DNA from 3 places in the Lelliottia sp. GFLA7 genome. Region 3 is predicted to be linked to each of the others. Evidence: predicted binding sites of a transcription regulator. Region 3 holds the regulator's gene; each other region holds the start of a gene.
What was found. Region 3 encodes PurR, which represses purine synthesis genes. Its sites were predicted from a motif close to CANGCAAACGTTTGCNTG; they were not measured.
Positions count from the first base shown of each region.

Region 1: gcvT (glycine cleavage system aminomethyltransferase GcvT) is a predicted target of PurR. The motif match lies at 2,384-2,401, and genes of this name have one in related genera.
Region 2: purE (5-(carboxyamino)imidazole ribonucleotide mutase) is a predicted target of PurR. The motif match lies at 1,585-1,602, and genes of this name have one in related genera.

Region 1 is NZ_JBWLAQ010000004.1:213,722-217,880, forward strand. Features, by position in the region: gene gcvP (aminomethyl-transferring glycine dehydrogenase) at 1-603, opposite strand, end outside; gene gcvH (glycine cleavage system protein GcvH) at 788-1,177, opposite strand; gene gcvT (glycine cleavage system aminomethyltransferase GcvT) at 1,202-2,296, opposite strand; gene ubiI (FAD-dependent 2-octaprenylphenol hydroxylase) at 2,723-3,925, opposite strand; gene ubiH (2-octaprenyl-6-methoxyphenyl hydroxylase) at 3,938-4,159, opposite strand, start outside.
Region 2 is NZ_JBWLAQ010000001.1:978,930-983,088, reverse strand. Features, by position in the region: gene purK (5-(carboxyamino)imidazole ribonucleotide synthase) at 1-1,009, opposite strand, end outside; gene purE (5-(carboxyamino)imidazole ribonucleotide mutase) at 1,006-1,515, opposite strand; gene lpxH (UDP-2,3-diacylglucosamine diphosphatase) at 1,632-2,354, opposite strand; gene ppiB (peptidylprolyl isomerase B) at 2,358-2,852, opposite strand; gene cysS (cysteine--tRNA ligase) at 3,026-4,159, shown strand, end outside.
Region 3 is NZ_JBWLAQ010000001.1:189,276-193,434, forward strand. Features, by position in the region: gene AC07RN_RS00945 (MFS transporter) at 1-933, opposite strand, end outside; gene cydH (cytochrome bd-I oxidase subunit CydH) at 1,098-1,187, opposite strand; gene purR (HTH-type transcriptional repressor PurR) at 1,484-2,509, shown strand; gene punR (DNA-binding transcriptional activator PunR) at 2,528-3,439, opposite strand; gene punC (purine nucleoside transporter PunC) at 3,552-4,159, shown strand, end outside.

The DNA.
Region 1 (4,159 bases), on a different contig from region 3:
ATCGACAATCACGTCAAAACCGAAGGTTTCGGCACGCGTACGCACAACGTCCAGCGTTTGCGGATGAACGTCAGCCGCAACGAAGAAGCGATTAGCATTCTTGAGCTTGCTGACGCGTTTTGCCATCGCCATCGCTTCAGCTGCGGCAGTCGCTTCATCCAGCAAAGAGGCCGAGGCGATGTCCAGTCCGGTCAGATCCAGCGTGACCTGCTGGAAGTTCAGCAGCGCTTCCAGACGCCCCTGAGAGACTTCCGGCTGATACGGCGTATAGGCGGTGTACCAGCCCGGGTTTTCCAGCATGTTACGCAGAATAACTGGCGGCAACTGCACAGGGGTGTAACCCATGCCAATGTAAGACTTAAAGCGCTTGTTGAGACCGGCAATGGCCTTCAGTTCCGCCAGCGCAGCAAATTCCGTTGTCGCCTCGCCCACTTGCGGCGGCGTGGCGAGTTGAATGTCTTTCGGCACGATCTGGCCAATCAGTGCGTTTAACGAATCCGCGCCAACTGTCTTCAGCATCTCCTGCTGTTGCTGAGCATCCGGCCCAATGTGACGTTCAATGAAGGCGCCACGGTTTTCAAGCTGGCTTAAAGTCTGTGTCATGAGCGATGGTTCCTGAAACGTGCGGTGAATCGATGTAGAAATCGTGATTGTCTTGCCTTGATACGCTAAAGCATTCGCGTTGCAGGAAGGCGGCGACGCTGCGAATCCTCAGGAGCTTACATAAGTAAGTGACTGAGGTGAGTGAGGACGCCTGCGCACCTGCAACGTCAAGGATGACGCGTATTTACTCGTTTTCTAGCAGAGCGGCATAAGCCGTCGCATCCAGCAGCGCTTCCACTTCCGCTTCGTCAGCCGCTCGGATTTTGAAAATCCAGCCGTCGGTGTACGAGTCGCTGTTCACCAGCTCCGGGGAGTCGCTCAGCGCATCGTTGACGGCAACGATTTCGCCGCTCACGGGTGCGTAGATGTCAGATGCGGCTTTAACAGATTCCGCAACCGCACAGTCGTCGCCCGCACTGACGGTCGTGCCGACGTCTGGCAGGTCGACAAACACCATGTCGCCGAGCAGCTCTTGCGCGTGCTCGGTGATCCCCACGGTGTAGGTTCCGTCGGCTTCTTTGCGCAGCCATTCGTGTTCTTTACTGTATTTCAGTTCTGCTGGCACATTGCTCATTGGAATTCTCCTGATAAAAAATGATTAGGCGACCGGCTTACCGGCGCGAACAAAAATCGGTTTAGTCACGTTAACGGGCATTTCACGATTGCGGATCTGCACAATGGCGGTTTCGCCAATGCCGGCCGGAACGCGCGCCAGCGCAATGCTGTAGCCCAACGTCGGCGAGAAAGTACCGCTGGTGATCATGCCTTCACGCTGATTGCCCAGTTCATCGGTGAATCTCACAGGCAGCTCGTTACGCAGCACGCCTTTTTCGGTCATCACCAGACCGACCAGTTGCTCGGTGCCTTTCTCGCGCTGAATCTCAAGCGCTTCGCGGCCAATAAATTCACGATCGGCGGGTTCCCACGCGATGGTCCAGCCCATGTTGGCGGCCAGCGGAGAGACGGTCTCGTCCATTTCCTGGCTGTACAAATTCATTCCTGCTTCCAGACGCAGCGTATCGCGTGCGCCCAGACCCGCAGGTTTGACACCGGCTTCCACCAGTGCATGCCAGAATTTGGCGGCTTTCTCGTTCGGCATTGCAATTTCGTAACCCGCTTCACCGGTGTAACCTGTGGTGGCGATAAACAAATCACCCGCCTGCACGCCGAAGAACGGCTTCATGCCTACCGTCGCGTGGCGCTGTTCATCGGTGAATAACGTGGCGGCTTTCGCCTGCGCGTTAGGACCCTGAACGGCGATCAGCGACAGATCGTCACGAACGGTAATCTCGACGGCGTACTTTTCAGCGTGTTGGGAAATCCAGGAGAGGTCTTTTTCGCGGGTGGCGGAGTTAACAACGAGGCGGAAGAAATCTTCAGTGAAGTAATAAACAATCAGGTCATCAATGACGCAGCCGGAGGCATTAAGCATGCCGGAGTATAACGCCTTGCCTGGAGTCTTGAGCTTAGCGACGTCGTTTGCCAGAAGATAACGCAAAAACTCCCGAGTGCGGCTCCCGCGCAGATCGACAATGGTCATGTGCGACACATCAAACATACCGGCATCGGTGCGCACGGCATGGTGCTCATCGATTTGTGAGCCATAATGCAGCGGCATCATCCAGCCATGGAAATCCACCATGCGTGCACCGCATAACGTGTGTTGTTCGTATAAAGGAGTTTGTTGAGCCATCTTGTCCTCGTTGAATAAGCAGGGCTATCTTGTGTTTCGTATAAAAATCCATCACGAAACCCGGCGTTGGCATCACGCCTGGACGCCGACGCAAACGTTCTCTTTTACCTGAACTTACCACCGAAACCAGGGATTAACCATAAGGTAAAACGGGTCATCACATTAGCTTATGACTAAAAATCAGCAAAAACCCAACAGAATAATTCACTGGCTAAATGCAATCACCTCCGAGTAAACGCAATGTTAATTCCATTTTATTTAGCTCATGGTGATATTTAATGTGGTAAAAGATGCCGATTTTCCATCATGAAAAAAACGCGGGATTAGATAATCTAATGCGAATTAGAGGGTGAAATTAGAATATTTCAAATGAGAGAAATCTCCCGGCACAGAAGCCGGGAAACGAAAGTGTGATGGGGGTCTAACTTAGCGCAGCCAGTCTGGCAGATCGTTCAAACCCATCGCCTGACGAAGCAACTGGGGTTTTACACCTGGAAGGGTATCGGCCATTTTCAGACCCAGATCGCGGAGCAGTTTTTTAGCCGGGTTATCGCCTGCAAACAACTCGCGGAATCCCTGCATACCGGCCAACATCATCGCGGCACTGTGCTTGCGGCTGCGTTCATAACGGCGCAGATAAAGGTGCTGACCAATGTCTTTCCCTTCACGATGCAAACGACGCAGTTCTTCGATAAGCTCGGCGGCATCCATAAAGCCCAGGTTAACACCCTGTCCCGCTAAGGGATGGATGGTGTGCGCGGCATCGCCCACCAGCGCCAGACGGTGCGCGGCAAACTGGCGCGCGTAACGGCCTGTCAGTGGGAACAACTGGCGCTCGCTTTCAAGCGCACACAGACCCAGGCAGTTATCAAACGCCATGCACAGCGCCTGATTAAATTCTTCCGGCGTCGCGTCCTGCATCTGCTGGGCTTTTTCCGGGATCAATGACCAGACAATGGAACACAAATGCGGATCGCTCAGCGGCAGAAATGCCAGAATGCCGTCATTGTGGAAAATCTGACGTGCCACGCCACCGTGCGGCTCGGTGGTACGGATCGTCGCGACCATCGCGTGATGACGGTAATCCCAAAACGTCAGTGGAATATCCGCTTTATTTCGCAGCCAGGAGTTCGCACCATCAGCGCCAACAACCAGACGCGCCGTTAACATCTCGCCGCTCTGCAACGTAATGAAAGCTTCGTTCTCGCCCCAGGCCACCTGCTGCACCTGTGCGGGCGCTATCAGCGTCACATCTGAGCTTTGCTGCGCTTTTTGCCACAGCGCGTGATGAACCACCGCATTTTCGACGATGTGCCCCAGATGGCTGTAGCCCATGCTTTCGTCATCAAACGTGATGTGACCAAAGCTGTCTTTGTCCCACACTTCCATACCGTGGTAACAGCTTGCGCGAAACGCCGTGATATCTGACCAGACGCCAAGACGCGTCAGCAGCTTTTCGCTGGCGGCATTGATGGCCGATACGCGAAGTTCAGGCGGTGCATCTGGGGCGACGGGCTGCGGTGGCGTGCTTTCAAGAACCGCAACGCGCAGGCCGCTTCCCTGCAAACCGCAGGCTAAAGCCAGCCCGACCATTCCGCCGCCAACAATGGCAACATCAACATTCTGCACTGAGTTAACTCCTTAACGCGCGACCCAACCAAGAGTCCGCTGCGCCAGCACGTTACGTGCCGGAATGAATAGTTCCATCGCCATCAGCCCCGCATTACGCCCGGCCACCAGCGGTGCCCAACGGTTTGCGAATAAATGCACCAGGCCATCGGTGACACCAATGGTGGCCTCTTTGTCGGTCTGACGACGTTTCTGATATTGGCTGAGTATGGCATATGCGCCGTAATCATTTTG
Region 2 (4,159 bases), 790 kb from region 3:
GAACGATGGCTTCGAGCGTTGCGCTCAGACGATCCGTATCGTCATCGTTGAGGTTCAGGTGACCGACTTTACGCCCTTCACGCACCTCTTTGTCGTACCAGTGCAGATGAACCAGCGGCAGCTTCAGCCAGTCATAGTTCAGCGCAGTACCAATCAGATTGATCATCACCGACGGGCTGTTCACCACCGGCTGCGGCAGTGGCAAGTCGGTAATCGCCCGCAGATGCAATTCGAACTGGCTGATGGACGCGCCGTTTTGCGTCCAGTGCCCGCTGTTGTGCACGCGCGGAGCAAGCTCATTAATCAGCAAACCCGCAGGCGTGATAAAGCATTCCATCGCCATAACGCCCACGTAACCCAGCTCTTGCATGATGGCTGAGAGCATGGCTTCTGCCTGCGCCTGCTGCCCGGCATCGGCGTGCGGGAATACGACGCTGGTGCGCAGAATTCCGTCCTGATGCAGGTTGTGCGTCAGTGGGTAAAAAACTGTGCTGCCGTCATGCGCACGCGCGCCAACCAGCGAGACTTCACCGCTAAAATTGATGCCTTGTTCAACGATACATTCACCGTAGCAATCCGTCGGCAGTTCTGCGGTTTCGTGCTGGCGCAAACGCCACTGGCCGCGTCCGTCGTAGCCGCCCGTGCGACGTTTCACGATAGCCAAGTCGCCCAGCTTATCGTAAACGGCAGGCCATTCGCTTTCACTCGCGAGTAATTGCCACGGCGCGGTGGCGAGATTCAGCCTATCGAACAGCTGTTTTTGTGTCAGACGGTCAGCAATAATGGGGAAGACATCGCGGTTAACAAAGGCGTTGTGACGCGCCAGTTCACGCGTTAATGCCGTTTCGGGCCAGCGCTCAATTTCAGCGGTGATGACGCTTTGCTGAAAGGGCACGGCTTCTGGTTCTGCATCCAACCCAACGGGCCAGACGGCGATACCCAGCGGTTCACCTGCCTGACGCAGCATTCGACCCAACTGACCGTTACCGAGAACGCAAACTTGTTTCATGCTGCACCTCGTGGGTCTGGGTTTTCCAGCACCTCGTCGGTCTGCGATTGACGCCATTCCACCAGGCGCTGATGCAAGGCTTTATCGTGCGTCGCCAGAATTTGTGCCGCCAGCAGAGCTGCATTCGCCGCGCCCGCTTTACCAATCGCCAGCGTACCGACCGGAATGCCGCGTGGCATCTGAACAATGGAGTAAAGGCTGTCGACGCCGCTCAGGGCTGCGCTTTGCACCGGTACGCCGAGAACCGGAACCAGCGTTTTGGCGGCAATCATGCCGGGCAGGTGTGCTGCACCGCCCGCACCGGCAATAATCACCTGATAGCCGTTCTCTTCTGCGCCTTCGGCAAAGCTGAACAGTTTATCGGGGGTGCGGTGCGCGGAGACCACTTCAACGTGGTGCGGAACGTTCAGGATTTCGAAGATTTCGGCGGCAAACTGCATGGTAGCCCAGTCGCTTTTGGACCCCATCACGATGGCGACACGCGCCGGATTATTGCGGGAGGACATGCGTCTTAAAACTCCTGTGGTGCGGAACACACTGCTTTTAGGGCACAGAGAATAGCATGATATACAGGCAAGGAAAACGGTTGCGTCACCGGAATGGCGGCAAAAAGGCGAGTTGATTAAAACGGAAACTGGATGAGTTCTACGCCTTCTGACGTGACTTTTACCATCGAACCTTCGCTGTGCCAGGCACCCAATACAACGCGATGCGCAGGTTCGCCGTTGGCGGTGAGTTGATGCACGTCCGGGCGATGGGTGTGACCATGAATTAACCACTGCACGCGATGTTTTTCCATCGCCTCAACGACCGCTTGCGGGTTGACGTCCATGATCGTCATGGATTTGCTGCTGTTTGCCGCTTTACTGCCCGCACGCATTTTGGCGGCGATACGGTTGCGGATAAACAGAGGCAGGGCCAGAAACAGGGTTTGAATCCAGGGCGTGTGGACTTTAGCGCGAAATGCCAGATAGCCCGTGTCGTCGGTGCAAAGCGTGTCGCCGTGCATAATCAGGACCTTGCGGTCATATAATTCGAGCACGTTTTCGTCGGGCAACAACGTCATGCCGCTTTCGCGAGCGAAGCGTTTGCCGATCAGAAAATCGCGATTGCCGTGAATGAAATAGCAGGGAACGCCGGAGTCGACCAGGGCTTTGATCGCCGCAGCCATGTCATGATGCAGGGGATTCGGGTCGTCGTCGCCAATCCAGGCCTCAAACAAATCGCCCAGAATGTACAGGGCGTCCGCTGAACGCGCTTCACCCTGTAAAAAATGCAGAAAACCGGCGGTGATCGCCGGTTCTTCTGTTTGCAGATGCAGATCCGCAATAAAGAGTGTCGCCACCAATTACTCGCTGACAGTCACGCTTGTAATGATAACGTCTTCTTTTGGAACGTCCTGATGCATACCGCTGCGGCCAGTAGAAACGCCTTTGATCTTCTCAACAACGTCCATACCTTCAACCACTTCTGCGAACACGCAATAACCCCAACCCTGCAGATTCTCGCCGGAGAAGTTCAGGAAGTCGTTGTCTGCTACGTTGATGAAGAACTGCGCAGTTGCAGAGTGCGGAGCCTGAGTACGGGCCATTGCCAGCGTACCGCGGGTATTTTTCAGACCGTTATTCGCTTCGTTTTTGATCGCTTCTTTGGTGTCTTTCTGGATCATGCCAGGCTCGAAACCGCCGCCCTGGATCATAAAGCCGTTAATCACACGGTGGAAAATCGTGTTGTTGTAGAAGCCTTCGCGACAGTAGTCCAGGAAGTTTTTAACTGTTTCAGGCGCTTTATCATCAAAAGTTTTGACGACGATATCGCCATGATTAGTGTGGAAAGTAACCATTTTTTCATCCTGTTCCGTTATAGTGGTGCTTCGACCCATATAAGGGTCACATATAGGGGTTTGTTATAGCATAACCGCAGGATGCGATCACCTTGCATTGCGTGCTGATCCTATCCCGAATTATAGGTATTATACGGTCTTTACGATCCACACACGTTTACATGGAATCTTTGATGTTAAAAATCTTTAATACTCTGACGCGCCAAAAAGAGGAATTCAAACCTATTCATGCCGGGGAAGTCGGCATGTACGTGTGTGGTATTACCGTCTACGATCTCTGTCACATTGGTCATGGCCGTACCTTCGTCTCATTCGACGTGGTTTCTCGCTACCTGCGTTTCTTAGGTTACACCCTGAAGTACGTGCGCAATATCACCGATATTGATGATAAAATCATTAAACGCGCTAATGAAAATGGTGAAAGCTTTGTCGCGCTGGTGGATCGCATGATCGCCGAAATGCATAAAGATTTTGATGCATTAAATATTCTGCGTCCGGACAGCGAACCGCGTGCGACCCACCATATTCATGAAATCATCGAGATCACCGAAAAGCTCATCGAGCGCGGTCATGCCTATGTGGCCAGCAACGGCGACGTGATGTTCTCGGTCCCAACCGATCCAGGTTACGGTCAGCTTTCACGTCAGGATCTTGAGCAACTTCAGGCTGGCGCGCGCGTCGATGTCGTCGACGTTAAACGTAATCCGATGGACTTTGTGCTGTGGAAGATGTCCAAAGAAGGTGAGCCGAGCTGGCCATCGCCATGGGGTGAAGGGCGTCCGGGCTGGCACATCGAGTGCTCAGCGATGAACTGTAAACAGTTGGGTAACCATTTCGACATTCACGGCGGCGGTTCTGACCTGATGTTCCCGCACCATGAGAACGAAATTGCGCAGTCTACCTGTGCACACGGCGGCGAGTACGTTAATTACTGGATGCACTCCGGTATGGTGATGGTCGATCGCGAGAAGATGTCCAAATCACTGGATAACTTCTTCACTGTGCGTGACGTGCTGAAATATTACGATGCCGAAACGGTGCGTTATTTCCTGATGTCTGGCCACTACCGCAGCCAGTTGAACTACAGCGAAGAGAACCTGAAACAGGCTCGCTCTGCGCTGGAGCGCCTGTACATTGCGGTACGTGGCACTGACAAATCCGTCGCACCTGCTGGCGGCGAAGCATTCGAAGCACGTTTCATCGACGTGATGAACGATGATTTCAACACGCCGGAAGCCTACTCAGTGCTATTTGACATGGCGCGTGAGATAAACCGTCTGAAAGTCGAAGACGTGTCGGCGGCGGAT
Region 3 (4,159 bases):
CAACGGCGGTACCACCGCAAACGTGGCTGCGCCCCAAACCACCATGGCGATAGCGGCTCCGAACTCATTACGTGCTAACCATGGAATGGCGACCATGATGACGATCAGCAAGGTTAAAAATCCTTTCAACGTGCCGCTCACCGAACGGTCGGCCAACTTGCCGCCAAGATAGTTGCCGATGGTGAAGCCCACACCAATCAACACCAACATTGCCGTCACAAAGAACGGTGTGGCATGCGTGATATCGTGCAGCACGGGCGAAATATAGGTATAGAGCGTAAACATGGCTCCAGCGCCCAGCACCGTCGTCAACAGCGCTGACAGCACCTGCGGGCGGAGCAGAACCGACAGCTCTTTGCGCACGTCCGGACGCTCGCCCGCCCCGCCTTTCGGCAACGAGAAGAACAGCGCGATCATCGCCACGACACCCAACATCGCTGTGGCGAGGAACGACATACGCCAGCCGATGACTTCACCCAGCCAGGTCGCCGCTGGCACGCCGCCAATATTCGCTATCGTGAGCCCCATAAACATCGTGGCGACCGCGCTGGCCTGCTTGTGCTTAGGTACTACGCTCGCGGCCACCACCGACCCCAGGCCAAAGAATGCGCCATGATTGAGGCTGGTCAAAATGCGCGACAACAGGAGGGTGGTGTAGTCCGGAGAGAGTGCCGAAAGCACATTTCCCACTGTGAAAATGGCCATCAGGAAAATAAGCGCATTTCGACGCGCACGATGCGAAAGCAGTAATGTCATCAAAGGCGCGCCGATCATCACGCCAATGGCATAAGCGCTGATCAGCATGCCCGCCGCAGGAATAGAAACATACACCCCTTTAGCGATAACCGGTAGCAGCCCCATGGGGGAGAACTCGGTGGTGCCGATCCCAAATGCGCCAATCGCGAGGGCCAGCAGTGGAAAATTGATTTTCATTCATTAACTCCGGGAACCGTGTCATTACGCGACACAGAAAAAATATGTCGAAAGCATGACAGCAATCACAAAAAATGAGAAGTTAACAAATTGGCAAAAGATTATTGTCGGGAGAGTAACAATAGAAGGAAGAAAACGAGGGAGAAGGCTCTCCCCCGCCTGAATCAGTGCAGAATAGCCGTAAAACTTGCCGCAACAATCAAACCCAGCACGATAATTGTGGTCGTTAACGAAAACTTAAGATCGGTATTCATCAATTTTTCTCCTTTTAATCCCCACATGAAAAGTGAGCTTGCTCATTTTTACACAGTTTCGCTCAAAAATCTTCCTGGATTTAGGCTCATAACCGTTTTTGCGCTTCCCCTTTTCATCAAGATAGGACAAAATTCCACGCTAAATTTATAAGCGTACCGGCCACTGACCCCCTCCTGACGTCCTGTGTCGTTTTCCCGGCGTATCGCAATTCAATTTGCGAGATTAGGGTGAGAGAAGGCAAACGTTTACCTCTCAATTTATCAGGAGCTTAGGATATGGTCTGGAGTGACAGCTAATGGCAACAATTAAAGATGTAGCGAAACGCGCAAACGTTTCCACTACAACTGTATCACATGTAATTAACAAAACCCGTTTCGTGGCGGAAGAGACGCGCAACGCCGTTTGGGCTGCAATCAAAGAATTGCACTACTCCCCTAGCGCCGTGGCTCGCAGCTTGAAAGTAAATCACACCAAGTCGATTGGTCTGCTGGCGACCAGCAGCGAAGCCGCCTATTTCGCCGAAATTATCGAGGCAGTAGAAAAAAACTGCTTCCAGAAAGGCTATACCCTGATTCTGGGAAATGCCTGGAACAGCCAGGAAAAACAGCGCGCTTACCTGTCGATGATGGCGCAAAAGCGCGTCGATGGCCTGTTGGTCATGTGTTCTGAATACCCGGAATCCGTGCTGTCGATGCTGGAAGAGTACCGTCATATCCCGATGGTGGTGATGGATTGGGGCGATACACGCGCTGATTTTACCGATTCTGTCAACGATAACGCCTTTGAAGGCGGTTACATGGCTGGCCGTTATCTGATTGAACGCGGTCATCGCGAGATTGGTGTCATCCCCGGTCCGCTCGAGCGTAATACCGGTGCAGGCCGCCTGGCGGGCTTTATGAAAGCCATGGAAGAAGCGCTGATTACCGTTCCGGAAAACTGGATTGTCCAGGGCGACTTTGAACCCGAATCAGGCTACCGCGCAATGCAGCAGATCGTTTCGCAGCCGCATCGTCCGACTGCCGTATTCTGTGGCGGTGATATTATGGCAATGGGCGCGCTTTGCGCAGCCGATGAGCTGGGTTTGCGCGTCCCGCAGGATATTTCCGTGATCGGGTATGATAACGTGCGCAACGCTCGCTACTTTACTCCCGCGCTGACGACGATTCATCAGCCGAAAGACTCTTTGGGTGAAACGGCATTCAACATGCTGATGGATCGTATCGTCAGCAAACGTGAAGAGTCTCAGTCAATTGAAGTCCATCCGCGCCTGATTGAACGTCGCTCCGTCGCTGACGGTCCGTTCCGCGATTACCGTCGTTAATCGTTTCTACGGGGCCGGTTATTCCGGCCCCCGTAGCCACTCTCTGTTCAGCGTTTCGCTATCACCCAAATAATCCAGCAGCCAGGCCAGCGCAGGCGACATATCGTTTTGCTGCCATGTCAGGCAGCAAGCCGCATCCGGGAACGGATTTTCAAGCTCAAGCGCCACCCATTCTCCGCGATCAATCCGTGGGCGTGCGAAATGCACGGGCACCATCCCCACACACAGCCCCGCCGACAAACAGGTTGCCGATGATTCCCAGTCTGGCGCGACGACCCGCCGCTGGTTATCAAGCAGCCAGGTGATGCGTTTTGGCAGCGAGCGCGACGTATCCTCCATCACCAGCGACGGCCAGTTGCGCAACACGTCGTCACTCAGCGGGCCGTCCATCGCAGCCAGAGGATGATCGCTTGCCACCACGCAACTCCAGCTCAGCGTTCCCATATCCCTAAAGGCGTAACGCCCCCCGACGGGAATGGCCTGCGTCGCGCCGATCGCCATCTCCACCCTGCCGTCCGATAGCGCATCCCATACGCCATTAAACACTTCCTGGGAGACGCGAAGTTCCACATCCGAGAAATGGCGGTAGAAATCAACCACCATCTGCCGCGTCCGTTCAGGTTTTACGATGTTATCCACCGCAATCGAAAGATGACCGCGCCAGCCATTGGCAATCTGCTGGCACTGTTCACGTGTGATCATCATTTTTTTGATAACAGATCGGCCTTCTTTCAAAAACCATACGCCAGCGGGGGTCAGAACGACGTCGCGATGACGGCGTTCGAACAGCGGTACCGCCAGCCACTCCTCCATCTGACGTACCGTATAGCTGACGGCAGAAGGTACGCGATGCAGTTCCTGCGCGGCTCCACTAAAGCTGCCATTCCGGGCGACAGCATCCACGACTTCTAAAGAATATTCAGACCACATTTTTTGCCTGCAAAATTTTTGAACGCAACCGCCAAATATTAGCGTTTCACAAGCCAGATTGCACTCCCTACACTCTGCGCCAATGTACACCTGCTTTCATTAGGAAATAACAATGCAACCCAACAAAGGATTCTTAGTCTGGCTCGGCGGTTTGAGCGTGCTGGGCTTTTTGGCTACCGACATGTATCTGCCGGCGTTTGCCGCGATGCAGCAAGATTTGCAGACACCTGCTGCCGCGATCAGCGCCAGCCTCAGCGTATTCCTGGCCGGTTTTGCGCTTGCACAACTGCTGTGGGGACCGCTCTCTGACCGTTATGGCCGCAAGCCTATTCTTCTTCTTGGCTTAACTATTTTTGCGCTGGGTTGTCTGGGCATGCTGTGGGTGCGCGATGCAACCTGGCTGCTGGTATTGCGCTTTGTGCAGGCGTTTGGCGTGTGTGCTGCCGCGGTGACCTGGCAGGCGCTGGTCACCGACTATTATCCCGCATCGCGCGTTAACCGTATTTTTGCGACCATCATGCCGCTCGTGGGGCTTTCGCCAGCCCTGGCTCCGCTGCTCGGGAGCTGGATTCTGGTGCATTTTGACTGGCAGGCGATCTTTGCCACGCTGTTTATCATCACCCTGGTTCTGATGCTGCCCGCTTTTGCGCTCAAACCCGCTCAAGCCAAACCAGTCGAGAACAATGCGGCTCGCGTCACCTTTATGTCACTGCTCCGTTC